3 regions of the Neobacillus sp. K501 genome follow, and region 1 is predicted to be linked to each of the others. Evidence: predicted binding sites of a transcription regulator. Region 1 holds the regulator's gene; each other region holds the start of a gene.
What was found. Region 1 encodes Rex, which represses fermentation and respiration genes when NADH is low (regulators of the CRP and FNR family bind a similar motif). Its sites were predicted from a motif close to TTGTGAAATATTTCACAA; they were not measured.
Positions count from the first base shown of each region.

Region 1 (10,058 bases):
GGAAAATTTTAAATGGATAGGATTCGAGAGATATGGTAGATTCTTTTGTTTTTCGTTATATGAAGGAAGAGGATATCGATCAGATTCTTGAGGTTGAACATGCTTCATTTACGACACCATGGAGTCGTGATGCTTTCTATAACGAAATTTTCAATAATAAATTTGCAGTTTATTTGGTATTAGAAGAAAATGAAAAAATTATTGGCTATTGCGGGGCTTGGATTGTCATTGATGAGGCGCATGTAACGAATGTTGCCGTTCTGCCTGAATATAGAGGTAAGAAGCTAGGGGAAGCCCTGCTGCGAAAAATGATGACAGTAGCAGTCGATTTGGGGGCTAGGAGCATGACGCTTGAAGTCCGTGTGACAAACCATGTCGCACAATCGCTTTATCGCAAATTAGGTTTCCAAAATGGCGGCATTCGGAAAAATTATTATTCTGATAATCAGGAAGATGCGCTAGTGATGTGGGTGAATTTATGAAAAAAGATCAATGGATATTAGGAATTGAAACGAGCTGTGATGAGACGGCTGTGGCCATCATAAAAAATGGACGGGAAATAGCGGCGAATGTCGTAGCATCCCAAATTGAAAGTCATAAGCGCTTTGGGGGAGTTGTTCCAGAGATCGCATCTCGGCACCATGTTGAACAAATTACGCTTGTAATCGAAGAGGCATTAAATCAAGCGAGTCTAACGTTTGCTGATTTAGATGCGATTGCCGTAACGGAAGGTCCTGGTTTAGTAGGAGCGCTGTTAATCGGTGTGAATGCTGCGAAAGCATTGGCATTTGCGCATAATCTTCCTCTTGTCCCTGTCCATCATATTGCGGGTCATATTTATGCGAATAGATTGGTGACAGAAATGAAATTTCCCCTGTTATCCTTGGTGGTTTCTGGTGGACACACTGAGCTTGTCTATATGAAGGAACAAGGCCACTTTGAGGTCATTGGAGAGACGAGAGATGACGCCGCTGGTGAAGCCTATGACAAGGTAGCAAGGACATTAAATCTGCCGTATCCTGGTGGTCCGCATATTGATCGCTTAGCGGCTGAGGGCAGTGCAACTCTTAATTTGCCTAGAGCATGGCTGGAGGAAGGCTCCTATGATTTTAGTTTTAGCGGCTTAAAATCAGCGGTTATTAACACTGTCCACAATGCAGAGCAGCGAGGCGAAACAATCGCACCTGAAGATCTTGCAGCAAGCTTCCAAGAAAGTGTGATCGAAGTATTAGTGAAGAAAACAGAGAGAGCAACGGCAGAGTATGGTGTAAAACAGGTTTTACTCGCTGGTGGAGTTGCCGCGAATAAGGGGCTGAGGGCCGCGTTGGAGCAGGCTTTTTCAGAAAAGGATGGAATTGAGTTAGTGATTCCGCCGTTATCGTTATGTACAGATAACGCGGCAATGATTGCAGCAGCTGGCAGTATCATGTTTGAAAAAGGCATTCGTGCGGAACTTTCATTAAATGCCAACCCTGGTTTGGATATTGAATTGTATAATGTATAGTCCTTCTTTAATAGAAGGGCTTTTTTGACTCTATGTGCCCGCACTGAGTTAGAAAAAATGGTTGATAATGCCCGAGTCGGTGATGGATCGGTAAGAAAGGTAATTATAAAGGGTTGATAATGCCCGAGCCGGTGATGGATCGGTGAGAATGGTAATTATAAAGGGTTGATAATGCCCAAGCTGGTGATGATCAGTGTGAAGGGTAATTATAAAAAATGAGATTTGGTCACGTAAAACATAGTATATAAAGTTTTTCCGACATTTTTATGTGGATAACTTTTTTCTGAGAATTGTGCATAGCATGAATAATGTGGATAACCAATGTTATTTCTGTTGATAATGTGGATAAGTGAGCGGTTTTTTGTGGACAATGTGGAAAAGTGTGAATTAGCCTGAAAAAATCAGATTTAATATGTGAATAACCTTGTGGAAAAGCGAAAATCAAGCTCGATTTGTAGCGAATTCCGGTAAATTTTGTCGAAAAACATACGAAATCCAGGAAAAAGAGCTTGGAATAAATTCTCCAAGCCCTGCACTTCTATCTATTCAGCTAATTCAGCCCAGTCCTCCATTAACTGTTCCAGTTCAGCTTTTGCCTTTTCATTTTTTAAATTAATTTCTAAAACCTTTTCGTGATCTTGGAAAATCTCTGGCTCACAAAGCTGTTCCTCATAACCTTGGATCTGTTCCTCTAACTCTTCAATCCGCAACTCTATTTCTTCTAATTTCCGTTTGCGCTGCCGTTCAAGCTTTTTACTTTCCTTATCCTGTTGATAACTATTTTTCTCAGGAGATTCTGCATTAGCTTTCTTGCTTACCGTAGCAGCCTCTAATGCTAGAAGTTCTTCCTGCTCAAGTGTTTTTTCAACATAATAATCGTAGTCTCCAAGGAACTCCGTGCTGCCGTTACCGCTTAATTCTACAACCTTTGTCGCAATCCGATTAATGAAGTAACGGTCATGAGAGACGAATAAAATCGTTCCAGGATAATCGATCAGCGCATTTTCGAGTACTTCCTTGCTATCAAGGTCCAGATGGTTAGTAGGCTCGTCCAAAATCAAGACATTGGCTTTCTCCAACATCAGCTTCGCGAGTGCAAGTCGGGCTTTTTCACCACCGCTTAAGGTAGAAACGATTTTTAACACATCGTCACCAGAGAAGAGGAAATTTCCTAATACAGTCCGGATTTCCTTTTCGTTTTTTAAAGGATACTCATCCCAAAGTTCGTTCAATACACGCTTATTGGAGGTCAACTCCGCCTGCTCCTGATCGTAGTAACCAATATTGAGGTTGGTGCCATATAAGACATTGCCACTTAAGGCCGGGAGCTTTTTGATAATCGTTTTTAATAATGTCGACTTGCCAATGCCATTCGGACCTACTAAAGCAATACTATCGCCTCTGTAGACACGGAAGGAAATATCATCTGAAATTTTCTCGCCATCATAGCCAATCGCAAGGGAGTCAACGGTCAGAACATCATTTCCGCTTTGCTTTTCGATTTCAAATGAGAACGTTGCCGATTTTTCGTCACCTAACGGGCGATCCATAAGTTCCATTTTGTCGAGTTTTTTACGGCGGCTTTGAGCCCTTTTGGTTGTGGAGGCTCGTGCAAGGTTTCGCTGGATGAAGTCTTGAAGGGCTGCGACTTCCTGCTGCTGCCGCTCAAAAAGCTTCATATCCCGCTCATAATTGGCTGCCTTTTGATCCAGATAAGAGCTGTAGTTGCCGATGAATTTCTGAATTTGCTTACGAGAAACCTCATATACCTGTGTAACGACTTTATCTAAAAAGTAACGGTCATGGGATACGATCAAGATGGCTCCATCATAACCTTGTAAGTATTGCTCAAGCCAGGAAAGAGTATCAATATCTAGATGGTTCGTCGGCTCATCGAGGATTAAAATATCCGGCTTGGTTAACAGTAATTTCCCTAACGCCAGACGTGTTTTCTGACCACCACTTAGACTTGAAATCATCACCGAACTATCAGGGAAATTTAAACCATGTAAGATCGAGCGGATATCGGCCTCGTATTGATAGCCGCCTTGATCTTTAAACTGGATCTGAAGCTGGTCGTATTCCTTTAAGATCTTTTCATAGCTGCCACTGTCCTCGAAAGCGGAAGGGTCTGACATTCGTTCTTCGAGCTTTCTTAGTGATTTTTCCATGGACCTAAGGGATTCGAACACCGTCAACATTTCGTCCCAAATAGACAAATTCGATTCTAGGCCCGTATTCTGTGCTAAATAACCGATCGTGACTTCCTTCGGTTTAATAATTTCTCCGCCATCATGGGACAGGTGTCCGGCGATAATTTTTAATAGCGTTGACTTGCCCGCCCCGTTCCTTCCAACAAGGGCTACACGGTCACGGGTTTGTAATTCAAGTTTTATATTCGATAAAATAAGGTCAGCACCATAATATTTCTGTAATTGATTAACTTGTAATAATATCATTGAAATTCACCTCTATTACTTAAAATTAGTGTACCTTATTCCTACAGTTGCGGCAATAAAGGTCTATATGGTCATAGGTTTCTCCTGAAAAAACAGATAATTTATCGTAATTCGTTCAAAGTTTCACAGACAAATGGATAAAAATAGTGTATCATCTTTTTATTGGAGGATTAATTGTATGGCAGAGTTTACGCATTTTAACGAAGAAGGAAGAGCAAAGATGGTTGATGTTAGTGATAAACCAGAGACAGCACGGACGGCGCTTGCTCATTCCAGCATTGTTGTTAGTAAAGAAATCTATGAAAAAATCACAAATAATGAAATGAAAAAAGGCGATGTTCTTGCTGTCGCGCAGGTTGCCGCGGTATTGGCAGCGAAAAAAACATGGGATATCATTCCGATGTGCCATCCGATTCCGTTGACGGGTGTCAATGTAACCTTTGCTTGGGAACAGGAACAGACGGAAGCGTATCGCCTAAATATTCAAGCAGCAGTAAAAACAAAAGGGAATACAGGTGTTGAAATGGAAGCGCTAACAGCGGCATCTGCCTGTGCGTTAACCATTTATGATATGTGTAAAGCAGTAGATAAGGGTATGGTGATTGGATCAACTTATCTAGTGGAAAAAACCGGAGGGAAAAACGGAGATTTCCTAAGAACCGAACCGGTTAAATAAAGAACAAAGGGTGTGGAGATTATGAGTAACGATACGATGAAAATACCACAAGCGACAGCAAAGCGACTTCCCTTATATTATCGATTTCTAAAGAATCTTCATTCTTCCGGCAAACAAAGGGTTTCCTCGGCGGAATTAAGTGAGGCCGTGAAAGTGGATTCTGCAACCATTCGCCGGGACTTTTCCTATTTTGGTGCCTTAGGGAAAAAGGGTTACGGCTACAATGTGAATTATCTTCTTACATTTTTCAGAAAAACATTAGATCAGGATGAATTAACAAAAGTGGCGTTGATTGGGGTGGGTAACCTCGGAACCGCTTTTCTTAATTACAATTTTTTGAAAAATAATAATACAAAAATTGCCTGTGCCTTTGATGTGGACACAGAAAAAATGGGTACGACGATCGGCGATGTCCCAGTCTACCATATGGATGACTTGGATGAATATTTGGCGAAAGAGGAAATTCCGGTGGCGATTCTGACGGTACCTGCACCGGTCGCGCAAATGATAACTGACCGGCTGGTAAAAGCAAATGTGAAAGGAATCTTGAATTTTACTCCAGCGAGATTAAATGTCCCGTCATCGATTCGTGTCCATCACATTGATCTAGCGGTAGAACTGCAATCTCTCGTCTACTTCTTAAAGCACTATCCAACGGCTGAGGAAGTGGAATAAAGTGAAACTTCAATCAGTGGGGGTTTTACTGCCCGTTAATGCGGGATAAATAACGATGACTTTAGGCTCTTCTCTAAAAGGGAAGAGTTTTTTCATTTCCACAACTTTACAACGTAACAGTGTTATGTTACATTGTTGTTAGAAGGGAGTTTTACAAAATGAGCGAGGAGTTAATTTCGAAAAAGGATTTATTAGAAGCGGCCGGAATTTCGTACGGACAGTTATACCGTTGGAAACGTAAAGACCTTATTCCTGAAGAATGGTTTGTACGGAAATCAACGTTTACGGGTCAGGAAACCTTCTTTCCAAAAGCAAAAATTTTAGAAAGAATAGAAAAAATCCAAACAATGAAAGAGAATTTGTCCTTAGATGAACTTGCAGATATGTTTTCACCCAATTTGTCAAATTTAACATTAGAGTCAAGCGAAATCATAAAACGTAACATTGTTTCTCAAGTTGTAATGGATTTATATTTAGATCTCGAAAAAAGCGGACCACGTTTTAATTTATCAAGGATGCTGGAGATTTATGTATTAGAAAAGCTGCTTCAATCAGGCGAAATTAGTTTGGATGAAGGGAAGATGCTGCTGCAAGTATTAATCCCCAACAGGCAGGAGATTAAGCAGAAACATTGTGAAGTGGTGATTACGAGAAAGCTTGGGGTATCTTCTTGTCTATTGTTAATCAATCCAGAGGGGTTCCGATGTGAACCTGGTACCAAAACGGTTGCACACCTCTCGTTGATGGCATGTATGGAGGAAATAAAAGCGAAATTACTATAAAGGAGCAGAAATATGGATTCGAAAATCAGGAGAGATTTGGTGATCAATGGTTTTGGGTCTTCCAACGGCGGAGAGTTCGATCGAGTGAAATTAAATGGAAAAGGGACCGTTAATAACGATATAGTATGTACGGAATTTGATTGCAACGGTTCTGGGGTTGTCAATGGGAATGTATTTGCACAAGCAGGCAAAATTAACGGAAACGGGAAAATTAACGGGAATTTTGAGGGTGAGTCCCTAAAGGTTGATGGAACAGCTAAAATCGCGAATAGCCTCTATGTTAAGAAACTAAAAGTAGCCGGAAAAGCAACTGTGGGCGGGAAAATTAAAAGTGATGAAATAGGTATCCATGGCCGGTTAACCGTAGAAGGAGATTGCGAAGCAGAAACGTTTAAGGCGGAATCACAATTTACAATCAGTGGTCTTTTGAATGCGGAAAAAATCGACATAAAACTTTTTGGGGATTGTAAAGCGAAAGAAATCGGTGGTCATACGATTGTGATTAAACAAAAAGCTTCGCTATTGGGACTATTTAAATCGATCCTGCCAACCCAGTTAGAGACGGAATTGATTGAAGGCGATCGAATTGAAATTGAAAACACCAAGGCGGAAATAGTCCGAGGAAACCATGTTTTGATCGGTGCTAATTGTACGATTGATGTCGTGGAATACTCTGGGGAGTTTTCGATCGATAAAACGGCAATCGTGAAAGAAATCAGAGAAGTGTAAGGGGGGAAAGGAATGAGTAAAGGTCAAAATCTTACGATCAATGGATCTGGGGATTATCCTGGTGGGCATTATGACAAAATCACTATCAGGGGAGACGGAAATATAATAACCGATGTGGACTGTGATGTCCTTAAGGTATATGGCACTTGTGAAGCACTAGAAAATGTTAAAACGGGGTCCGTAAAAGTGTTTGGCGAAGCAGAAGTCAAAGGGAATATGACTGCAAATGATATGTTGATCATGGGCAATATGATGATCGGCGGCACGTCAGAATTAAAGAAAATAAAGATTCTTGGCACGCTCGACAGCGGTGAGGACTTATCAGGGGATGAGGCTGATATTAAGGGTAGCCTCTCGGTTAAGGGAGATGTGGAATATGAGAACTTTGTTCTAAATGGCGGTATGGAGGTAAAAGGTCTGCTTAACGCCGATAAGATAAAAATTGTCCTCCGCTTTGGTGAAAGTATCGCAGAGGAAATCGGTGGCGGGAAAATCACCATAAAAAGAAAATCTGCCTTTCTCCCATTTGGGGATCATGATGCTTCCCTTTTTGTAAAAGTAATTGAGGGTGATGAGATTTTTTTGGAAAATACGAAAGCAGCAGTTGTCAGAGGCAACAATGTCAAGATAGGGTATGGCTGCCATATCGATTTAGTTGAATATACCAAGGATTTTACGCAAGAAGGATCAGCCATTGTAAAAATATCGAATAAAAGATGAGGAGAATGGGATGGTTACGAAGGAGAGTAAATTAGGTTTGGTGGTTGCTGCCCTGTTACTAGGAATACTGATGGCCTCAATGGATAACACGATTGTTGTAACGGCGATGGGGACGATTGTCGGGGATCTTGGCGGCCTCGAAAGCTTTGTCTGGGTTGTTTCCGCTTATATGGTAGCGGAGATGGCTGGAATGCCGATTTTTGGGAAGTTATCTGATATGTACGGACGGAAAAGGTTCTTTATTTTTGGATTAATCTTGTTCATGGTTGGGTCAGCATTATGTGGAACTGCAGAAAATATCACGCAGTTAAGTATATATCGAGCGATACAAGGTGTTGGCGGCGGGGCGCTCGTACCCATTGCTTTTACGATTATGTTTGACTTATTTCCACCTGAAAAACGAGGTAAAATGGGTGGAATGTTTGGAGCGGTTTTTGGATTGTCGAGTATTTTTGGGCCATTACTTGGAGCGTTTATTACCGATCATATCAGCTGGCACTGGATATTTTATATTAACATGCCGCTGGGAATTATTTCGCTCATTTTCATTGTCATTGCCTATAAAGAATCACCGATTCACAAAAAGCAGTCCATCGATTGGTGGGGAGCGGTTACGTTAGTCGGGGCTGTTGTCTGTCTGATGTTTGCACTTGAGCTGGGCGGTCAGAAATATGACTGGGATTCTGGCATTATTATGAGCTTATTCGCGGGATTTGCTTTGCTTTTTATTATCTTTCTGTATGTTGAAACGAAGGCAAGTGATCCGATCATCTCCTTTGTCATGTTTAAAAATAAGTTATTTGCCGGAAGCACCCTGGTTGGACTATTCTATGGTGCGGCGTTTATGGCAGGTACCGTTTATATACCGATTTTTGTACAGGGCGTTTATGGCGGAACGGCAACCAATTCAGGGCTGATTTTATTACCAATGATGGTTGGGTCGGTAATTACCGCTCAAGTCGGAGGATTCCTGACAACAAAGATGAGCTATCGAAACATTATGTTTATTTCAGCGATTATCTTAATCGCTGGCTTCCTATTATTAAGCACGATTACACCTGAAACTAGCAGAGCTGTTTTAACCATTTACATGGTGGTCATTGGCTTAGGGGTCGGTTTTTCTTTTTCAGTGTTGAGCATGGCTGCGATTCATCCGTTCGGCATGGAACAGCGCGGGTCGGCAACGGCTACCAGTAATTTCATCCGTTCGCTTGGGATGACGATTGGGATTACGATTTTTGGGATGATCCAACGAAACAGTTTAAATGACAAGCTTTCGGAAGCATTTGGCGGTATGGGTTCAATGGCACAAGGGGATTCACAGTCATTATTATCGGAGGAAGCAAGAAGTCAAATTCCGCCGCAAATTTTAGAGAAGATAACAGAAGCTTTATCAAGCTCCATCGTACAAACCTTTACATGGGCTCTTGTACCCGCGGGGCTCGGGTTTTTGTTTATTTTTGTACTAGGGAAAGAACGAATGGTGATTAATCGAGAGGTTTCAAAATAAGCGAAAAGCCTTTTCCCGTATGCTGGGGGAAAAGGCTTTTCGCTATTTGTTTTTAATTTTATCCTTGAACTTAAAGTAGAAAATAAAAATTTTAATGCCTGAACCAAAATCAAATGTGGCAAGCAACACGAGCAAATAGCTGAAAAAGCCCCAGCCGTTTTGCTGAACATCATGAATGGCAAAGTAAGTAAATAAGCTGCCGAGCACGAAATAAATAAATCCGGAAAACAAAGGTGAACGTCTCATAGATAGCCTCCGATAAAGTTTTGAATCGCTTCAGCCTCACGCATTAACCTTTCAATATCTTCTTTATAGACAGATTGGACGAGAACAACCATCGTATTCATGGCAACATGGGCAAAAATTGGCACCAGGATATGCTTGGTTTTCACATAAAGAAACGCAAAGGTAAAGCCCATCGCAGAATAAAGGAGAATGTGTTCTGGCTCCATATGGGCTAAGGCAAATATCACGGAACTGATTAATGCTGAAATAAAGAAATTGAAGCGTTTATGTAGTGAGCCAAAGATAATTTTTCTAAAAACAATTTCTTCTAAAATGGGTCCAATGACAGAACTGACGAGTATTGCAAGTGGAAAGGATTCAATGATTCCAATGATTTGCTTGGTGTTTTCTGACTCGATCTCCACTCCAATCAATCGTTCGATATTGCCTGCAAGACTTTGAGAAAATAAAGCTAAAAATACCCCAGCAACGGCCCATACAGCCGATACCATAAATGAACTGCCTCTTTCAAGCCCACGAGAGTCTTTGCGTTCTTTTCGCAATAAGAAGAGCACAATGATTAAAGCAATCGAGAAGCTAAATATCAACCAATAGGGAACGACAAGACCTTGGTCGAGACCTAAATAGTTAAATAAAAAGGTTAGCCCAGGAATTCCTAAGATGCTGGATAATTGCATTGCGATATAGACTATTAAAATAATCCAATATTCCCTTTTCAAAATGAAATCTCCTTTAGGGTTTATTTTGCACTAATTCC
Region 1 covers NZ_JBSLYA010000017.1:1,839-11,896, forward strand. Annotated here, with positions in the region: gene tsaB (tRNA (adenosine(37)-N6)-threonylcarbamoyltransferase complex dimerization subunit type 1 TsaB) at 1-20, shown strand, start outside; gene rimI (ribosomal protein S18-alanine N-acetyltransferase) at 33-482, shown strand; gene tsaD (tRNA (adenosine(37)-N6)-threonylcarbamoyltransferase complex transferase subunit TsaD) at 479-1,504, shown strand; gene ACWM35_RS23795 (ABC-F family ATP-binding cassette domain-containing protein) at 2,047-3,963, opposite strand; gene moaC (cyclic pyranopterin monophosphate synthase MoaC) at 4,142-4,639, shown strand; gene ACWM35_RS23805 (redox-sensing transcriptional repressor Rex) at 4,661-5,314, shown strand; gene ACWM35_RS23810 (YhbD family protein) at 5,473-6,096, shown strand; gene ACWM35_RS23815 (cytoplasmic protein) at 6,109-6,825, shown strand; gene ACWM35_RS23820 (cytoplasmic protein) at 6,838-7,545, shown strand; gene ACWM35_RS23825 (MDR family MFS transporter) at 7,556-9,055, shown strand; gene ACWM35_RS23830 (YdiK family protein) at 9,098-9,301, opposite strand; gene ACWM35_RS23835 (CPBP family intramembrane glutamic endopeptidase) at 9,298-10,020, opposite strand.

Region 2 (10,058 bases), on a different contig from region 1:
GGACGATTTCAAAAGGAATTTGGTAGTTTGCAAGGGCTGCCGCTTCTTCACCAACACGGCCAAAGACTCCAGGATCCCCGCCTTTTAAGCGGATAACCACTTTACCGGCTGATGCCTTTTCAACCAATAGTTCATTGATATTTTCTTGGCGCAGCGTATGGCGATCAGGCAATTTCCCGCAGTATATCAATTCACAATCTGCCTGCGCAAATTCTAATAGCTTTGGATTGGCAAGGCGGTCATAGAGAATGACTTCCGCCTGCTTAATTGCTTCCAATCCTTTCACGGTAATTAATCCGATGTCCCCTGGCCCTGCCCCTACTAAAAATACTTTCCCTGTTTTCATGATGCAGCCATCCTTCCCATTTGTCCTACCTTAAGCGCATAACATTCGACTTCGAGAATTGTCCAGCTCCAGCGCCTAGGGGCTCGGGTCATAAGCCAATCCGTCAAGAAGGTTAAAGTGCAACCTTCTCGTTGGCTTGTCTTATGCCTGTCGCCCCTGACCAAGGCGCTTGCGCTTTTCTTATTTATAAAACGATAAAGATAATATCCTCTTCTAATTCTACTTGATAAGTTCGAACTTCGCCTGTATCCGGTGCTTGAACAAGTCCATCTGCTAAAGAAATTTTCCAATCATAAACCGGACAAAACACATATTCACCACTGACCAATCCTTCCGAAAGGACACCGCCTTTCGGATGAGGACTGCGATTTTCTAACGCATAAACATTGCCTTTAGATGTTTTAAATAACGCTATTTCTTTATCATCAATTTTAATCGAATAACCTGTCTGTGACTTTAAATTTGAGAAATTAGCTACTGGAATGCGAGTTATAGTTTGCAGCATGTTCGATCACTCTCCAACCTTGACAGTATTTTTTGTATAATACTTATCTTTTATTTCTTCGCTCTGAATCGCTTCATTCCAAGGCTCATTATATTTCTGGATGGTTTGGTCCATACGTTCGTTTAATTGCTTTCTAGTCGTTTCGTCTGCTAAAACTTCCTTCACGTGTTCTAAGCCGACGCGTTCTACCCATTTAGATGTCCGCTCCAAGTAGTTAGCTGTTTCACGATAGTATTGAAGGTAAGCACCGGTCATTTCCATGACATCCGCTTCTGTTTTAACAGTAGCTAATAGGTCCCCAGCTCGGAGGTCAACCCCGCCATTACCAGCCACATAGATTTCCCAGCCGCCATCAATTCCGACAAATCCGATATCTTTAATTCCTGCTTCAGAACAGTTTCTTGGGCAAGCAGATACACCCATTTTTACTTTGTGCGGAGTATCCAACCGCTCAAATTTTTTCTCAAGTTCAATACCGAGTGCCATGGAATCCTGTGTACCATAGCGACAGAATTGCGCTCCCACACATGTTTTAACCGTTCGTAACGTTTTTCCATAAGCATATCCTGATGGCATCCCAAGCTCTTCCCACATGCTCGGAAGGTCTTCTTTTTTCACTCCAAACAAACCAATTCGCTGCCCGCCTGTTAATTTCACAAGGGGTACATCATACTTCTCAGCGACTTCGGCAATTTTCTTTAAGTCAGCTGCCGTTGTCACACCGCCATACATTCTAGGGACAACTGAGTATGTTCCGTCCTTTTGAATATTGGCATGCATTTTTTCATTGACGAGACGTGAATCACGGTCATCCTTGTATTCATCCATGTGGATCATGCCTAGGTAGTAGTTGATTGCCGGGCGGCATTTCGTACAGCCTTCGTCATTATTCCACTCAAGTACGTTCATAACTTCTTTTACGCTTGTAAGACCTTTTGCCTTAATTTCTTCGACTAATTCATCACGGCTTAGGGTAGTACAGCCGCAAATGCTTGTTTTCTTTGCTGCTGCTGCATCAAATTGATCGCCAAGAGTATAAGCTAAGATACTGCTCACCATCGGCTTACACCGTCCACAAGACCGCCCAGCATTGGTACAGTGACTGACTTGATCGAGTGTAGTCAGACCTTGTGTTTGGATCGCTTCAACGATTGCACCCTTGGTTACGCCATTACAGCCGCAAACCAACTCGTCATTTGGCATTGATGCAATATCATCGGATCCGCCTTCACCAGTACACTGGGATTCAAAAATCGATACTCCTGTGATATCTTCCTTTTTCGTCAGCATCCGGTAAAGTCTCGTACTATCTTTCGTGTCGCCATAAAGGACAATCCCGACAATTTGATTGTTGCGGATTAATACCCGTTTATAAAGTCCCTCATATTCGTTATAGACCATGATGGATTTAGTAGATTTATCTTCAAAAATTTCACCCGCTGAGAAAAGGTCAACACCCGCCACCTTTAGCTGCGTTCCTGTGATGGAACCTTCATATGGTTTTGTTTCCTTACCAGTAATATGCTCTGCTAGCACTTTCCCTTGCTCATATAAAGGCGCAACCAAGCCATAAACCATTTCACGGTGCTCCGCACATTCCCCAACCGCGTAGACATTCTCCACGTTTGTCTCCATAAAGTCATTGACAACAATTCCACGGTTTACATAGATGCCGCTGTTTTTCGCCACTTCAATATTGGACTTAATCCCGATTGCCATTACCACTAGGTCCGCGTCAACTGTAGAGCCATCCTTAATGCGAAGCCCGGTTACCCGCTCATCACCTAGAATTTCTGTTGTTTGTTTTTCCATTAAAAAGTTCATGCCCTGTGATTCGAGCTCGGCTTTTAGCAGACTGGAAGCAATGGGGTCTAGTTGGCGTTCCATTAGGTTTGGCATGAGGTGGACGACATCAACCTTCATACCTAGATTGAGGAGTCCTCTCGCTGCTTCAAGGCCAAGAAGTCCACCACCGATGACAACTGCTTTTTTATATTGTTCTGCTGATTTGATCATCATCTCACAATCTTTTATATCACGGAAACCGGTCACGCCGATTTTGTCAGCACCTGGAATTGGGAGAATGAAAGAATTAGACCCTGTAGCAATAATTAATTCATCGTATTCTACTTCCCGGCCTTGATCAGAGATTACCTTCTTTGCTGCTGTATCAATTTTAGTGACCGTTTCCCCTGTAAAAAGTTGAATATTATTTTCTTTATACCAGTCAAGAGGGTTAATGATAATTTCTTCAAAATTTGTGTCCCCTTGAAGAATGTTTGATAATTTTATCCGGTTGTAGTTCGGATATGGTTCTTGTCCAAAAATGGTAATTTCAAATTGGTTTTGATCTATTTTTAAAAGTTCTTCGATTGTTCTAACGCCAGCCATTCCGTTCCCGATCATCACTAGTTTTTTCAACGTGAGTCACTCCTTAGTATTTATATGAATATACCTTTTGTATGATTTTTTCTATAGATACATTGTAATCTCTAAGGGGGTAAAAAATTGTGAAGTACATCACAAATCAGGCTTATTTGTGAATCATTTCACATTATTGTCAAAAACAATTCGGTGGATAAAAGGGTGGATGGTGAGGACATATGCTGGGGGGAACGCATCGTAAATTTGGTCAAAATTTTCGAGCCTCATAGATCGGTTTTGCTTAGATTTTGCTTTTACATGACACGAAACCGTGATTCATGACCTGGCGTTGCTTGGTTTTTGACTTTTCAGGTCATGAAGCCAAGATTCATGACCTGATTTGGCTTGACTTTCGCTTTTACATGTCATGAAACCGTAATTCATGACATGGTTTTGCTTGATTTTTGCTTTTTCAGGTCATGGAACCATGATGGATATTAATATTCCCCATCTACTTTGATAATTTATATTTTGTCAGCCTCCTAAAAAATAAAAACAAGCCCTATTCAATTGAATAGGACTCATTTTGCTATTAGTACATTTCAGATGTTGTTTTTGCTTGCATGTGTAGTAATAGATAATCAGGACCGCCTGCTTTGGAGTCAGTTCCGGACATGTTGAAACCGCCGAATGGTTGGTAACCAACGATAGCTCCTGTACAAGAACGGTTGAAGTATAGGTTACCGACATGGAAGTCTTCACGTGCTTGCTCGATCTTTTCACGGTTTTTCGTGATAACAGCACCCGTTAAGCCATACTCAGTGTTGTTTGCAATTTCAAGTGCTTCTGTGAAGTCTGTTGCCTTTGTGAAACCAACCACTGGGCCAAAGATTTCTTCTTGCATCAAGCGAGCATCCGGAGCAAGGTCCGCAATAACCGTTGGTTTAATGAAGTAACCTTTTGAGTCATCTCCTTCGCCACCAGCCATTAATTTACCTTCTTGCTTGCCAATTTCAACGTATTCCATGATTTTCTTGAATGCGCTGTTGTCGATGACTGGACCCATGAATGTGCCTTGCTCTTCTGGGTTACCAAGCGTTAATTGGTTTGTTAATTCAACAACACGGTTTAAGACAGTATCATAAACGTCTTCAACGATTACCGCACGAGAACATGCAGAACATTTTTGACCAGAGAAACCGAATGCACCTGCCACGATGGATTGTGCAGCTAACTCAAGATCTGCTTCAGAATCAACGACGATTGTATCTTTACCGCCCATTTCTGCGATTAGACGCTTCATCCAAACTTGACCTGGGTTCACTTTTGAAGAACGTTCGAAAATACGAAGACCAACATCACGAGAACCTGTGAAGCTAATGAAACGAGTGTCTTTATGGTCAACTAAGTAGTCGCCAACTTCTGCGCCGCTTCCTGGAACAAAGTTTAGGACGCCTTTAGGAAGACCTGCTTCTTCCATCACTTCTACGAATTTAGCTGCAACAATTGGAGTTGTTGAAGCTGGTTTTAAAAGAACAGTGTTACCAGCAACAATCGCTGCAACCGTTGTACCTGCCATGATTGCTAATGGGAAATTCCATGGTGAAATGATGATACCAACACCAAGTGGAATATAATTGTATCGGTTAAATTCATTCGGACGGCTGTTTACTGGAACGCCATCTTTAATCGCCAGCATTTGGCGGCCATAGTATTCAAGGAAGTCAATTGCTTCTGCAGTATCTGCATCTGCTTCTTTCCATGGTTTACCTGCTTCTTTTGTTAAAAGTGCAGAAAATTCATGCTTGCGGCGGCGAATGATTGTCGCTGCTTTGAATAATACATCAGCACGGAATTCTGGCTTCACTTTTTTCCAAGTTTTGAATGCTTCAACCGCAGCTTGCATTGCTTTTTCAGCAAGCTCTTGGTTCGCTTTTGAGACGCTGCCAATTACTTCTTCTTTGTTCGCTGGATTATAGGAAACGATTTTATCTTCTGTTGTGATTTTTTCTCCGCCGATTACAAGTGGATAAACTTGCCCTAAGTAACTTTCAACGGTTTTTAATCCGCTAAGAAAGCCCTGGCGGTTCTCTTCAATCGTAAAATCAGTAAATGGCTCATGTTTGTAAGGTTGTACCATATTCCTAGACCTCCTATGTATTTAAACGTTTTCACTCCATTGTTCATTCTAACAGTTTCTATTGTTTGTATCAACGGAAAGGGGCTTGGACTTTTTTTCCACATAAAGAAAACTTGGCTAGCGCCAAGCCGTTAGGCGCAGGCGATTGCCTAGTTGCCCTTTTACTTAATTCCAAAAAATTTTAACCGTCGAAATATCTTCAATTCTAAAATTTATTACTTTCTTAACATACAAAAAAAGACCTAGCTTCATGCTAGGCCCTCGGTTTAATAAATATGAACAAACGGTTCGGTTTCGTTTGCTTTGCGGACGATTAAGGCTTCGGGTCCGTCAACGGAGGTGACACTGACCGAAACGGAGATATACTTTGGAAAGTGTTCCAAAACAAGACCCGTGACATATTGGGTAAAGCCAATCGCTTCGGTTTTTCCATAGAATTGGATTGGAATCGTAATATCTAATTCTTGAAATTGGTCGCCAATATAGAAAGCTTGGCCGATGACCCCGTTAAAGTTTGGAAAATACTCTTCCACGTCCTGCTTAAAGTTTAAGAAGGCCGTTACATCATCACGATGTGCTTCTTGAGCATCGGTTGATGGGAATAAGAAGTATTTCTCATTTACCGGTTCCCAGTTACCAATCGTTGTGCTACCTTTGTCGACATTGGTGTAGGTGAAGAAGGTGCCAGGCACAACGGATGTTCGGCTTTGCTGCTTAAACAAGGCAATCGTTATCGGGACATCCTTCAGCCCCTTCATGTTGCGGAGACGGGTCAGGACCTCTTGGGCTATCTTTTTCCCTTCTGCTTCCATTTCAGCCGCAGATATTTCTTTTTCAAAATAAGGTTCTCCAACGGCAGTTCGGTAATAATGCACGGAATTTAGTGCTAGGCCAATGACGACTCCGCCTAATTTAACCGTGTCATTTTCACCCTTCACCAAATAGTTATGCTCTAAAATATGGGCTAAATAAATCGGGCTATTTTTATTGCCTTCCTGAAAATCTGCGTTATCCTCCATCAACGGATTGAGGCCGATATTTTCAGTATCCTTTAAACCTTCTGCCTCTAATTGTGCCGGAGTAAATTTACGGTTTAACCATAGTCTGACCGTATTTTTCTTTAACTCCTGACCTTCTTTGAAATAGTAGGTTTTCGGGTCAAATTGATGCTGGGCAATACGCATCAGTCCTGTTTCGAATTCATTAATATCATAACGAGTATTAATATTGCTAACAGTTAATCCACGAGCTTCCCCAGGTTCAAATGGCAATACCGTACGATAGTAATTATCTGATATATTGTACTTCGGAATAATCGCTTTCTCATCCGTTTTTTCTTTCGTTTGAACAGTGCTATCCTGCTTTTGAAAGTTTGGTGCACATCCACTGAGCAAAATGGCAAGGGAGAGAGCGAGCAATGAGAGCTTTCTCACGTCGATAACACCTCTTATTTATTTAATTCTGCCAAGAGCTTCTCCTCGTCCCATACTTCGATCCCCAGCTCTTGGGCTTTCGTTAATTTCGAACCAGCATCCTCACCAGCAATCACTAGGTGTGTTTTTTTACTGACACTGCCTGATACATTCCCACCAAGTGCTTCGATCTTTTCCTTGGCTTCATTTCTTGAGAGCACCTCTAATTTTCCTGTTAAAACAACCGTTTTTCCAGCAAAGATACTGTCAGAATCCTCCACCGATACAGGTTTAGGACCCTTATACTCCATATTTACACCGGCTGCAGCCAATTCCTTCATCAGCTCGTTTGCTTCTTCCTGTTCAAAAAAGGCGACAATTGAATCGGCCATTTTATCGCCAATTTCGTTGATGGCGATCAAGTCCTCTTTCGAAGCGGCAGCTAGTTTGTCCATCGTATCGAACTGCTGTGCTAACGTTTTGGCTGCCTTAGCACCGACATGGCGAATGCCAAGACCAAACAGCAATTTTTCTAAGGAATTGCCCTTTGAAACTTCGATTGCCTTTAATAGATTGGCTACGGATTTCTCTCCCATTCTTTCTAACGCTAAAAGCTGCTCACGAGTGAGCTTATAAATATCAGCGACATCAATGATTAATTTCTCGGCAAACAGCTGGCTGATGACCCTTTCACCCAGACCGTCAATATTCATGGCATTACGAGAAACAAAATGAATCAGTCCTTCGCGAATTTGCGCCGGGCATTTTGGATTAATACAGCGCAATGCCACTTCACCCTCGAATCGGACAAGCTCACTTTCACATTCTGGACAATGGGTTGGCATCTGGAAGTCTACTTCTTGACCAGTTCGTTGTTCAGCCAGCACATTTACAACCTCAGGAATGATATCTCCAGCCTTTTTCACAACCACTTGATCGCCGATTTTAATATCTTTTTCACGAATTAAATCTTCATTATGCAGAGATGCACGCTGCACCGTTGTTCCTGCAACTTTCACAGGCTTCAGAATTGCGGTTGGGGTTACGACACCCGTTCTCCCAACACTTAACTCAATATCGATTAATGTTGTCACGACTTCCTCGGCAGGGAACTTGTAGGCAATGGCCCAGCGTGGGCTTTTTGCTGTTGTCCCAAGCTGATTTTGGTGTTCATAGGAGTCCACTTTTATAACGATTCCATCAATCTCATAGGGAAGATTCGGGCGTTTATCCACCCAGCTGTTCACAAATACAATGACATCGTCAATCGTGGCACACTTACGCCGTTCTTTATTGGTTTTAAAACCAAGCTGATCTAAGTAGTCTAAGCCTTCACTATGGGAGGTAACTCCAAGCTCTCCAGCATTGCCAATTCCATATAAATAGACATCGAGATTTCGAGAAGCGGCAATCTTCGGATCCAATTGCCTTAGTGAACCAGCTGCAGCATTTCTCGGGTTGGCCGCTAAATCTTCACCGCGTTCTTCCTTGAGTTTGTTTAATGCTTCAAAAGAACGCTTAGACATAAACGCTTCACCGCGCACCTCGAGGGTCACATTCTCTCTTAGGCGGAGTGGGATCGATTTAATGGTTTTTATATTAGCTGTAATATCTTCACCGATCGTGCCGTCCCCTCGTGTCGCTCCTTGGATAAACAAGCCATCTTCATAGCGTAGTGACACCGCAAGTCCATCAATTTTCAATTCACATACATAGGAAAATTCATCGCCAACCGCCTGGCGGATTCGCCGATCAAAATCTTTTAAGTCCTGTTCATTGAAAGCATTGCCCAAGCTTAACATCGGAGTTCGGTGCTCTACTTTTTCAAATACATCAAGCACTTTACCGCCAATACGCTCAGAAGGTGAATCTGGCGTTTTTAACTCTGGAAACTGTTCCTCCAAAGTCAATAATTCCTGCATCAACCTGTCATATTCAGCATCTGGAACTGAGGGTTGATCTAGTACGTAATATTCATAGCCATATTGATTTAATAAGGTTGTGATTTCACTAACTTTGGTTTTTGCGGTTTGAAGGTCCATTGATCCAGCCCTTTCCTGTCATTCTAAAAATATAGGCCCTGTTATCATTAAATGTTGACTTCATTGTATTAGAAAATAAAAGGAGAAATTCCGTTTAAATCGGGAGATACTTATAAATCCCTAAAAATAAGGGGAGTTTTTCCGGCTAGTTTGTCTAAATCTTTGAATTTTATCTTATTTAGAGCAGTTAACCGGAATATCTCCGCTTATATCTGGCTTTTAGCCTCAAAAATATATATTAACCGGAAATTCTCCGCTTAACCTATTCTTTAAACTTTTTTAATCGGAGCAAATTTGGCGAGCAGGCGTTTAATTCCGGTTGGGCTTGGGAAAGCGATGTCTAACTCCGTTCCTTCGCCTTGTCCCTTAACACTCACAACGGTACCAATGCCCCATTTTCCATGTTCCGCTTTATCGCCGACCTTCCAGCCAAGTTCGTCACCGCCAGTTGAGGCAGCAGTTGGACGCATCACGATTTTTCTTGCTGCTGGAGTACCAAAAGATCCTCCAGATGAACCACCAAAACTGCTTCCAGAGCGGCTATTTGAAGATCCTCTTGAGCCAAACGGAGTATTCATTCGTTTTTCCGTTTCTACTCCTTCTATTAACTCTTCCGGAATTTCCTTAATGAAACGGGATGGCATGTTCATGCTGGTGCGCCCAAATAACGTTCTCATTTGTGCGTTCGTTAGGAACAGTGTTTGTTCCGCACGCGTAATTCCCACATAAGCTAAGCGGCGTTCCTCTTCCATTTCGACTTCTTCCATCAGTGAGCGGCTGTGAGGGAATACTCCTTCTTCCATTCCGATTAAGAAAACAACCGGGAATTCCAGCCCTTTTGCCGAGTGCAAAGTCATTAAAGTAACCGTGTCTGCCTTTTCACCATCATCATCCAATGCATCAATATCGGCAACAAGGGCCAAATCTGTTAAAAAGGCTACTAGGCTCTTATCTTCATTGGTTTCTTCGAAGTTTTTCGTAACGGATAATAATTCGTTTAAGTTTTCCAGACGGCTTTCAGATTCAATGGATTTCTCCGCCTTTAACATTTCGCGATAACCTGACTTATCAAGAATTTCTTCTACCAGTTCGGTCACCGAAAGAAATTCCTGCTGCTGGGTGTAATTCCGGATTAAGTCCCTAAATTCCCTAGCGGTCTTAGTGATTTTTGGACTTAAACCTAGTAATTCCACAGAGTCCAATGCTTGATAGATGGATATTCCATGCATGGCTGCAAAATTAGCCATTT
Region 2 covers NZ_JBSLYA010000006.1:261,646-271,703, forward strand. Annotated here, with positions in the region: gene cobA (uroporphyrinogen-III C-methyltransferase) at 1-346, opposite strand, end outside; gene nirD (nitrite reductase small subunit NirD) at 531-851, opposite strand; gene nirB (nitrite reductase large subunit NirB) at 858-3,257, opposite strand; gene pruA (L-glutamate gamma-semialdehyde dehydrogenase) at 3,808-5,355, opposite strand; gene ACWM35_RS15630 (CamS family sex pheromone protein) at 5,622-6,788, opposite strand; gene ligA (NAD-dependent DNA ligase LigA) at 6,803-8,809, opposite strand; gene pcrA (DNA helicase PcrA) at 9,079-10,058, opposite strand, start outside.
Region 2: a site for Rex is predicted at 3,389-3,406, ahead of nirB (nitrite reductase large subunit NirB). Genes of this name have one in related genera too.

Region 3 (10,058 bases), on a different contig from region 1:
TACTTGAGAATCCTTTTACATTTTCATAGGTGACGTCAGGTAAAAATGAGAGCAGGATAAAGTCATGCAGGAAGAAAAAATAGAACCAAATAAAAATTGTATAGCCGATAATTTGCATCCGAGAGCGGCTAAAGCTGCCAACCGCTGCCCCCATCTGCAAAAATACGAGCGCCATCGTGATAATCGCGATCACAAAAATGAAATAGCCTTTAACATCTAGCTGAAAATGAAACTTAAGTAACAGGAGATAGATAAAAAACCAGGCGATCAACGGCAGCAAGACGACCGAGTAAAGCCCGAGGCTTTTCCGCACCAGAAAGCTTGTATAACTGTCCTTTTTTGTTAACAACATGATTAACGTCTTTTGTTCCTTTTCTTGAAAAATCGAAAAGGCGCCAATAAACAAGCAAAGGATTGGGATAAAATAAATAATCGTATCAAATAGATTAATTAAGAGGACATAGAATCCTTTATCAAATGAAAGGGCAGTAGAACGAAACAAAATACTAACTGAAATGAGAACGATAATGCTTAATGCCAGCCATAATCCTTTTCCTCTTATGTTTTCCTTCCATTCCTTCCAAATGTAATGCATCGTATATGTCTCCCCTTTAGTAAAATCAGCACAGCCAACAGCCCGATTACACCGTAAAGCAGGGCAGGCCTGCCTCTTTTTGCTTCGGTCAGTGGATGTGGATCATGAAACATGACTTCTTCATCCTTTAACAGACCATTTATTTTTTCATAAATGCTGACGGCAGGCCTTTTTAAAAATAAATAGGTTAATTCTTGATCTTCTAGTAATTCATATAAAGAAGATTGATAGCTTATCGGAAAATCCCCTATGCCGTCCTGGTTTAAATCGGTGAGCGGGAAGGAGGTTCCCCAGTCATTCCCTTTGCCGCTTTTGCTCCAGAAATTGTTTTCGCTCGTACCACCAATCGTAACGGCGGGAATCGTATTTTCAGAAATTCGGTTTTGCGTAAAAATTTGCTCATTCGAGCTGGACCAAAGCTCAATCCCCACTTGGTTTTGAATAATTTGATTGTCTTGTATCAAGTTTCGGGTGGATTGATCAATGTACAGGCCCCGTTGATTCATATAAAACGTATTATCACGAATTTGATTATCATTCGCCTGTAGTAGCAATAATCCAAAGGATTGATTGCCATAATTCACAATAAATTGGTTATCTTCGAGAATAAGATCATTGGAATTCATGACAGCCGCGCCGCCAGTGTTCATCGTAAAAATATTTTTCTTAAAAATGTTATTATCGGAATACATGTAGTGCAGTCCATATCTTGTGTTGCTAATGTTATTTTGAAAGCTTTCATTATTATTCGCATAGTCGAAAAACATGCCATCGCGTGTTCCTTCAATTTTATTATTGATCAACAGATTATCATTGGCATAATAAACATGAATTCCGTTGCCCTGTGCGGCGATTTCACCTTTCCCCATCCCTTTAATATCGACAGAGCGAATTTTATTCTCATGGGCTTGGCTGAGATAGATACCGTGAAAAGAATGACGGATCTTAATATCCTCAATGACATTTCCATTCGTATGAATTTTTATTCCTGCATACTCCTCAGGGGAATTGCGGTCCATACTGCTTCCGGTAACGGTCAATTTCCGTAACGTAACCTTTGGTGCCTTGATGGAGATGACGTTTCCGGTTCCATCTCCTTTGATCACGGTTTTACCTGCACCGATAATGGTAACAGGCCTGTTAATGACAATATTGCCCTCGTAGGTTCTATCGTCTAGCTTCAAAACTGCTCCTTCTTCCAAGCTATTAATCATGGCTTGCAGGTTTTCAGCTGCGCTATTTTTCTCAGGGCTGATGATCAAAAAGAGAGTGAAAACGAAAAGAAAGAGCGTTAGTTGTTTCATTTTTTTCGATCCTTCCATAACGGAATTAATAAAAGAATAAAGGCGGCAATGACGAAATAAGTGCCGATCCCAAGCATACTGGTTGTTTCAAAGTTTGCGATTGTATTATGCCCGATAATGGGTGGAATAAAAGGATCCATTTGAATCGGTGCCGTTGGGCTAAGGTCTGTACCGTAATCTTTAAGGGCACTGTAAAGATCATACACGCCAAGCAGACCGCCAATGACAAACACAGCGATTAATCCATAAAGTACAGCTTTTTTTCGAAGCAGAGCAGTGATAAGTGTAAGTGCTGCTAACCCGCCAATGATATAGGAGAGATACTGAAGTTCAGGGAAATTTTCCTCACTAAAGTTTTTCATCCCGATATAGTGATTTAGACCGTTAACAATATCGATTTCACCTTCAAGTTTATTCGGATAAACGATAATATTTAATCCTTCAGGATACTGGGGTGCCAAAAAGAGCATTTTCCACCATGGGAAAAATAATGAAATAACAATTAAGACTGCTGCAAGTACCAATAATAATGATGATCCAATTGATAGTTTCTTAGCATTCAAGTTAACCACTCCTTTTATGGTAGAAACTTAAGAAAAGGGAAGGGGTACCAAAAACTTGATACCCACTCCATTTCATTTAGTTTTTTGGCTTAACAAGGAAGTAACCAGTCATTTCTTGGTGTAAAGCTGAACAGAAGTTTGTACAGTATAATGGGAATGTACCGGCCTTGTTGGCTGTGAATTTGATTGTATTTGTTTGGCCAGGCTGTACTTCAATGTTCATGTCATAGCTGTTAATCGCAAATCCGTGGGTAATGTCTTCATCAAAGTCAATATTGGTGAGATGGATGGTGACTTCATCTCCCTCATTCACTTCAATCACATCAGGACGTTCTGCTTTGGCATCAAAGATGAATTTCGAACGCATCGCGATTCCATAAACATCGACCTTATTACCGTTGCGGACAATCTTTGCATCTTCCTGCTTGTAGATTGCATGTTCATTCTTTTCATTTTTCTCATAGACTTCGATGGTTTTAATTTTGTCCGCTTTAATCATTTGTGCGTAGTGCGGTTCAGGGTTAACTGGTGAAGATTGAATCACCTTCATTTTGCCGCTGATATCAATTAATTGCATCGACTCTGGATGTGATGGACCAACAGACAAGTAGCTGTCTTTTGCTATTTTGTTGAGGGCAATGATCCACTTGCCATCTGGTGCGACGGTGTCACCCTCTGCAGCTACGGAGTGTCCAGGAGAATATTGAACCGGTACACGGTCTAAGGTTTCACCTGTTTTCGGATCCCATTTCACGATTTCAGAAGAGATAAACATTGTTGTATAGGCCATGCCTTTGTCATCAAATTGTGTGTGAAGCGGTCCAAGAGCGTTTTCAGGGTTCACTTCTTTTTCCATGACAGACTCATATTTAATGATTGGAATACCGTTACGTTCTCCGGAGAAATCACCTTTTTTAATCGCTTCAAATGCCTTTTCAAAAGAAAATACCGTCATCGCAGGGGCAAGCTTACCAGATGCGATAAAGTGTTTTCCATCAGGTGTAACGTCGACACCATGTGGTGATTTCGCTACTGGAATTAAGTAAATTCCGCCCTTTTGCTTTTCAGGGAAAATCATTTTTTGACCGCCGATATCCTCGTACTTACCGTCCTTCACCATTTGCTCTAACTCTTTCCAGTTAAAAAGAACGATAAAGTCACGGTCTGCCTGGGAGGCATTGATTTCAAGATTGGTTGTTGCTTCTTCCGTATTATAAGTAGTCATAACCGCCCAATCAGCTGAGCTTTTCTTACCTGCATCTGATAAATCATATGACCATGGTGGAAGTGCTACTTGATAGGCAATGTTTAGCTTTTCGCTGTTTTGGTCAAAGGTTACCGCCGACATTACCCCGCGGTACTGTTCGCTATATTCATCCAATGTTTTATATTCAGATCCTAGTGGCACAGCAAAACGTGTTGGCAGGAACATATACTCTGTATTTTCGGTAACGAACGCTGCACAGTGAGGCCCGCTCGTATTTGGAACTTCAATAATATCTCGAACAGTAAATGTTTCTAGATTCATAGCGGCTGCACGGCTGTTACCGACATCCGTTGCAAACATATATTTCCCGTCATAGTCACCATTTGTTTCTGAGAAAGCCGGATGGTGAAGGTCACCCCAAGTGTAACCACCCATCATTTCTTTCGAGTGCTCATCAAAACCATAACCTGTGGCTGAATCTGGTGAGAATACCGGTACGGTACGAATATGACGCATCGACGGAACACCGTAGATAAACATTTGGCCAGAGTGGCCGCCAGAAGCGAATAGATAATAATCATCCTTTTCGCCAAAGGGAACATAAACCTTTTCTGCATCGCTTTTTGTGCTGCCTGAGGCAGTTTCATTGTTTGTTGACTTTGAAAAATCAGCAAACGAAATCGTTGCGGCAACAAAGCCAGCAAGTAATCCCGAAGCGATTGGAACCCATTTCTTCATCATGACACCACCTTTTTATTTTTCAGATGCTTGTTTAAGTAAATCAACGATTTGCGTGCGTTCTTCATCAGATAGTGGACTTCCGCCGATCACACTGGACATGACTGCTGAAGTTGGCTCTTTTAAAAACTCGTCGATCGATTTGCCATGCTTACCTTCCACATTTTCAAATGCCTTTGAAAGGTCTGGACCCGTTGCACCGCCTTTTAATCCTAATGAATCAACAGCGTGACAGCCTAGGCAGCCTTTACTGTTTAAAATATTGTTGTCATCAACAGATGCTGTTTCCTCAGTCGGTTCTTTCTTTTCCTCTGTAGCTGACGTTGTTTCTTCTGTTGTCTCTGTTTGTGCTGTTTCTGGCTGCTTATCTGAGTCATCCAAAATGACGCCAAACACGAGATATCCAAGTCCAAAGCCAAGGACCAAGCTTATGGCAAAGTGGATAATTGCCTTATTCATACTTCCCCCTCCTTCTGTATATTGAACAATTTCATCCTAATGAGAAATCAACGGTAAATTTGTGACGTACCGCACACATTTTTAGATGAGTTTGAACTTTTTGTGAAAGGGCTTGCTAGATTAAGGCATTTAAAAATGAACGTTTTGTGAAAAGCATCACTACGTATCCACAAAATATCTTTTACAATGGAAAATAAAATGGAATTGGAGTAATAAGGAGGGATAACTTGAAGCCGCTAGATTTTTTAGAGGATCCGCATTTAAATGTCATTCCTGACATGAAAACAGGTGATCTGCTCAGGAAAATTGTGTTTTTTAAGGACTTATCAGGAAATTCACTTCAGCTTATAAAAAAACGGATTCAACGGTTTTCCTTACAAAAGGGTGATCAGGTGATTCATGAGGATGAAATTGCTCAGGGAGTTTACTTTGTTCAATCAGGCACGGTAAAACTCACCAAACAGAATGAAAACGGCAATGAAGTGATTGTTTGTATTAAGCAAAAGGGGGATGTGTTTGCGGAAGCCTGCCTCTTTTCCAAGACATCTGAGCTCTATCCTGCGACAGCGACAATGCTTCAGGAGGGTGAGCTGTTATTTTTAGATAAATTGGAATTAGAGAAGGGGCTGTGGGAAAATCCAGAGCTTTCGATGCAGATGATTCGCTATATGAGTGATTCCCTCCGCGAAATGACTTCAACGTTAAGGGATGTTGCATTGCTCGATGTCTATGCCAAAACGGTTAAGACGCTAGAGCGGTTGGGGACTAAGTTTAATACTTCGAGCACAAGATGGGGGATTGAAATCCCGTTAACGGTTCAAGAATTTGCTACGGTTGTTGGAACAACAAGAGAAAGTGTTAGTCGTGTTTTTTCAAAGTTGAAAAAGGATGGAATCATCGAAATGAAGTCACGAAAGATCATCATCCTTGATTGGTGCCGGCTATGTTCATTGTTGAATACAAAGTTTTAAGGGTCTACGTTCCCGGGAAAGAGTATTTTTGCAAAAATGGTCACGTAGAGAGGACTCTATGTGACCAAAGATGTTTAGCTATTGAATTTATATGTCCAAAAGCGTTCGTTGTTAATCCAGACCATAATTTGCGGGTCTTGGTTTTTAAGTTTTTCCTCGACGTCTGTAAACATTGCTTCCGTTTGCGAGCGATGTGCCTGGATGGCAGCGAGTTTTTTCTTGGCAACCGGGGTAATATTATTGATAATATCCGCCTCGCCAAGCTCTTCCACGCAATTTTTCGAGAACGCCACACAATGTAGCTTCGGCCGTGCAGCAGCCGGTATCCGTTCTACAGCCCGCACTACGGCCGCACCGGTGGCATCATGATCAGGATGGACGGAATAGCCAGGATAAAACGTGATGATAAGGGAAGGATTAACATCTGCGATAAGCGAAGACATCACATTGGTTATCGCTTCTTCATCCTCGAATTCTACGGTTTTATCGCGATAGCCGAGCATTCTTAAATCTTGAATACCTAACGCACTGGCTGCCGCTTTTAATTCTCCCCTACGAATTTTAGGGAGATTTTCTCTTGTCGTGAAAGGGGGATTTCCCATATTGCGTCCCATTTCGCCTAATGTTAAACAGGCATAAGTAACAGGAGTTCCATTTTCGATATGAGTGGCAATCGTTCCTGATACTCCGAAAGCCTCGTCATCCGGATGAGGGAAGACGACTAAAACCTGACGTTCTTTTTCCATTAAAAATCCTCCTTTCCTACTAAGTTATTCGAACGGTGTCTTGCTGATTTCAAGTGCTACTGCCAATTTGCCTTGATAATCGTGACCTGCGATTAATAAGCGGTCCTCGTCATCCACTTCAAAGTGAGTAAGCCCCTCCGCGTAAATCCAGCCAATATCCATTTTTAGGCCAATTCGATAAGGGTCATTCCCTGTAATTTTTCCATATTGATAACGTACTTTTGCATTGCGGATATAGGCACCTGCTGAAAAGAAGGTTTGATCATGATGGGATGCATAGGCGCCGTTCGTTGTTTCAAGGTGGATATAAACATCCTGATTGGCAAAGCGGTTGATCTCCTCTTGGACCTTTTGATAACCTTTAATTGGTTCCAAACTATAAGCCCCCTTTCCCTGTGAAGGATTCATAAAACAAGTGTATTTAATAATGTAACTATCATACTAAAATCACTTTGAAAAAGCGAAATCCTTGCTTAAAAAATATCATAGCTAAATAAAGGAAAAAAGCCGAATATAGGATTCGGCTTTAATCATTTTTATTAGCAGTCTTCACAGAATTCGCCTTTGGCGCTGCGGTAGGCTCCATGCCAGGTAGGGCCGACAAATTCATTTAAGCGGAAGCCTTGGCTGATCGCTGCAGAGGTAAATTCCTTCGCTGTTTCCACAGCCTCTTGTACGGAGCTGCCCTTCGCAATCTCTGCAGTAATCGCAGATGCAAAAGTACATCCTGCCCCATGGGTAAAGGACGTTTCAAATTTTTCTGTTTCAAATACAGTAAAATCTTTTCCATCATAAAGCAAGTCGATGGACTTTTCCTCTGTTAATAGCTTGCTGCCGCCTTTAATTACGACATTTTTCGCCCCTAAATCATGGATTTTGACTGCGGCTGCCTTCATATCCTCCAATGTACGAACGGGACCTGTTTGTGCCAGTTGCCCTGCTTCAAATAGGTTTGGAGTGACAACTAACGCACGTGGTAACAATAGTTCCCGCATCGCATCAGCTGTTTCCGGGTTTAAAACTTCATCTTCCCCCTTACATACCATAACAGGGTCGATGACAACACGCTCCAATTTATTTTCATCAATCACTTTTGCTGTTAATTCGATCATTTCAACCGTAGCAAGCATGCCTGTTTTCATTGCGTCAATGCCAACAGATAGAATCGTATCAATTTGTGGTCGAACCGTGTCAACAGAAATCGGAAACACACTGTGATGCCAACCCTTTGGATCCATCGTTACGATGGTGGTAAGGGCCGTCATACCATAAACTCCTAGCTCTTGAAACGTTTTTAAATCTGCTTGAATCCCGGCACCGCCGCTCGTATCAGAACCTGCAATTGTCATTACCTTCTTAATGGTCATATGTACTCCTCCTAGAAGAAAGTTATAAAACTATTCTTATTATAATTCAAATGCAAAAATATAGCAGTATTTATGGTCAGGATATCCGCTTACTTTGAATGTTGACAGAAAAGGAACAATTTAAGTTTAGTACACTAAATACCTATTTATTTGTGATATATCTTACATTCTAGGTCGTCCTTAGGACATATCATAGTACATAAATTACAACCATTATTTGTAAGCGTTTGCAATTAGAGTTCGTTTTTTTTACGAAATGTGATGAATATCGCTGTGAGTAAATTTTACGAAGCTTACAATGTATAAGTTAAATATTAATTCCTGAAAGGTGGGGAAAACAATGAACCGCAAAGGTTGCCCCGATGAGTATCCGATTACGTTAGTGGTGAACGGATATGAAGTTGCTGTCTTTCAATTAACGAATCAAGATCTTGAAGATTGGACCTATGGTTATTTGTTTTCTGAAGGTTTTATTCAGGGAGCGGATGAAATTGATGCCATTACCATTCATGAGGAAATGGCCAGCATCCATGTTAACCTCGGGAATGGCTTTAACGAAGAAGAAATGTTTTCAAAAAAGAAGCATTACACAGCTGGTTGCGGCCGCGGGGTCACATTTTTTTCCATGACAGACGTTAAGAGCTTTGAAAAAGTGAACTCAGGACAAACACACCCGTTGAGCTATTTATTGAAAAAACGCAGTGAATTTGCGCAAAATTCACCGCTATACCTTGAAACAGGCGGCATGCACGGTGCCTGTATTGTTGACGAGTCTGGAGCGATAACCGTTCGCGAAGATATCGGCCGGCACAATGCAGTGGACAAGATTATTGGCCACGCACTTCGAAATCATTTACAACCGGACCGGTTACTTTTACTTACAACCGGGAGGGTTTCATATGAAATGCTTTCCAAAGCAGCGAAATTTGGTTTTCCTGTCATTGGTTCACGAACAGCAGCGACAAAGCAGGCTGTTCAACTGGCTAAATATTTAAATATTGAGGTTGTTGGCTATTTAAGAGGGAAAATGGCCAATATCTACACTTCAACAGGAAGAGTTCAAAATGATTTAAATGAAACCGCTGTCGTGATGCATTGAAGGGGGAATTAAAGAATTAAAACTGTGTCTAGCTACAGCGCCTAGGGGCGCTTCCGCTTTTCGTGGGATGTTCTATTTTAATTTTGGGAGGAGTTAGAGAAATGGTTGAAATCAACTTAAACCGCCGGAAATTTTTGAAATTGTCTGGGGCAACAGCGGCAACCTTAGCTGTCGTTGAATTAGGTTTTAACGAGAAAAAGGCCTATGCCAAGACGAAAGAATTTAAAATTGAAAAATCAACGGTCACACCGACCATTTGCTGTTTTTGCGGCGTTGGCTGTGGAATTTTAATCCACACAAAAGATAACACAGTGGTTTATACGGAAGGGGATCCGGATAATCCAATAAACGAAGGTAAGCTATGTAGTAAAGGAACAACGATCAGGCAGTTATATACTTCTGAAAAACGAGTAAAGAAACCGCTCTATCGTGCTCCTGGAAGCAATAAGTGGGAAGAAAAAGATTGGGAATGGATGTATGAAACCATTGCCAAACGTACGAAAGCAACGCGCGACAAAACATTTGTTGAAACTGAAAATGGCATGATGGTAAATAAGACCGAGGCGATTGCTAGTCTTGGCGGAGCAGCTCTTGATAATGAAGAGACATACCTGCTCGCAAAAATGATGAGAGGGCTTGGTGTCACTTATTTAGAGCACCAGGCACGAATATGACATAGTTCTACGGTTGCCGGTCTGGCACCTTCAGTAGGTCGTGGAGCAATGACCAATCATTGGAATGATTTGCAGTATACGGATTGTGCATTAATCATGGGTGCAAACCCTGCTGAGAATCATCCAATCAGCTTTAGATGGTTAACAAAAGCCAAGGACAAAGGCGGAAAAATTGTCAGCGTTGACCCTCGTTTTACTCGAACATCGTCAATGGCTGATGTGTACGCACCGCTTCGTTCCGGTACGGATATACCGTTTGTTGGCGGGATGATTAAATATGCGCTCGATCATGATTTAATTCACAAAGAGTATGTGGCTAAATATACGAATGCAAG
Region 3 covers NZ_JBSLYA010000010.1:5,291-15,348, forward strand. Annotated here, with positions in the region: gene ACWM35_RS19705 (ABC transporter permease) at 1-595, opposite strand, end outside; gene nosD (nitrous oxide reductase family maturation protein NosD) at 559-1,899, opposite strand; gene ACWM35_RS19715 (hypothetical protein) at 1,896-2,462, opposite strand; gene nosZ (Sec-dependent nitrous-oxide reductase) at 2,539-4,410, opposite strand; gene ACWM35_RS19725 (cytochrome C) at 4,423-4,866, opposite strand; gene ACWM35_RS19730 (Crp/Fnr family transcriptional regulator) at 5,094-5,837, shown strand; gene bshB2 (bacillithiol biosynthesis deacetylase BshB2) at 5,912-6,583, opposite strand; gene ACWM35_RS19740 (YojF family protein) at 6,608-6,958, opposite strand; gene pdxK (pyridoxine/pyridoxal/pyridoxamine kinase) at 7,123-7,950, opposite strand; gene fdhD (formate dehydrogenase accessory sulfurtransferase FdhD) at 8,291-9,049, shown strand; gene fdnG (formate dehydrogenase-N subunit alpha) at 9,160-10,058, shown strand, end outside.
Region 3: a site for Rex is predicted at 5,011-5,028, ahead of ACWM35_RS19725 (cytochrome C). Genes of this name have one in related genera too.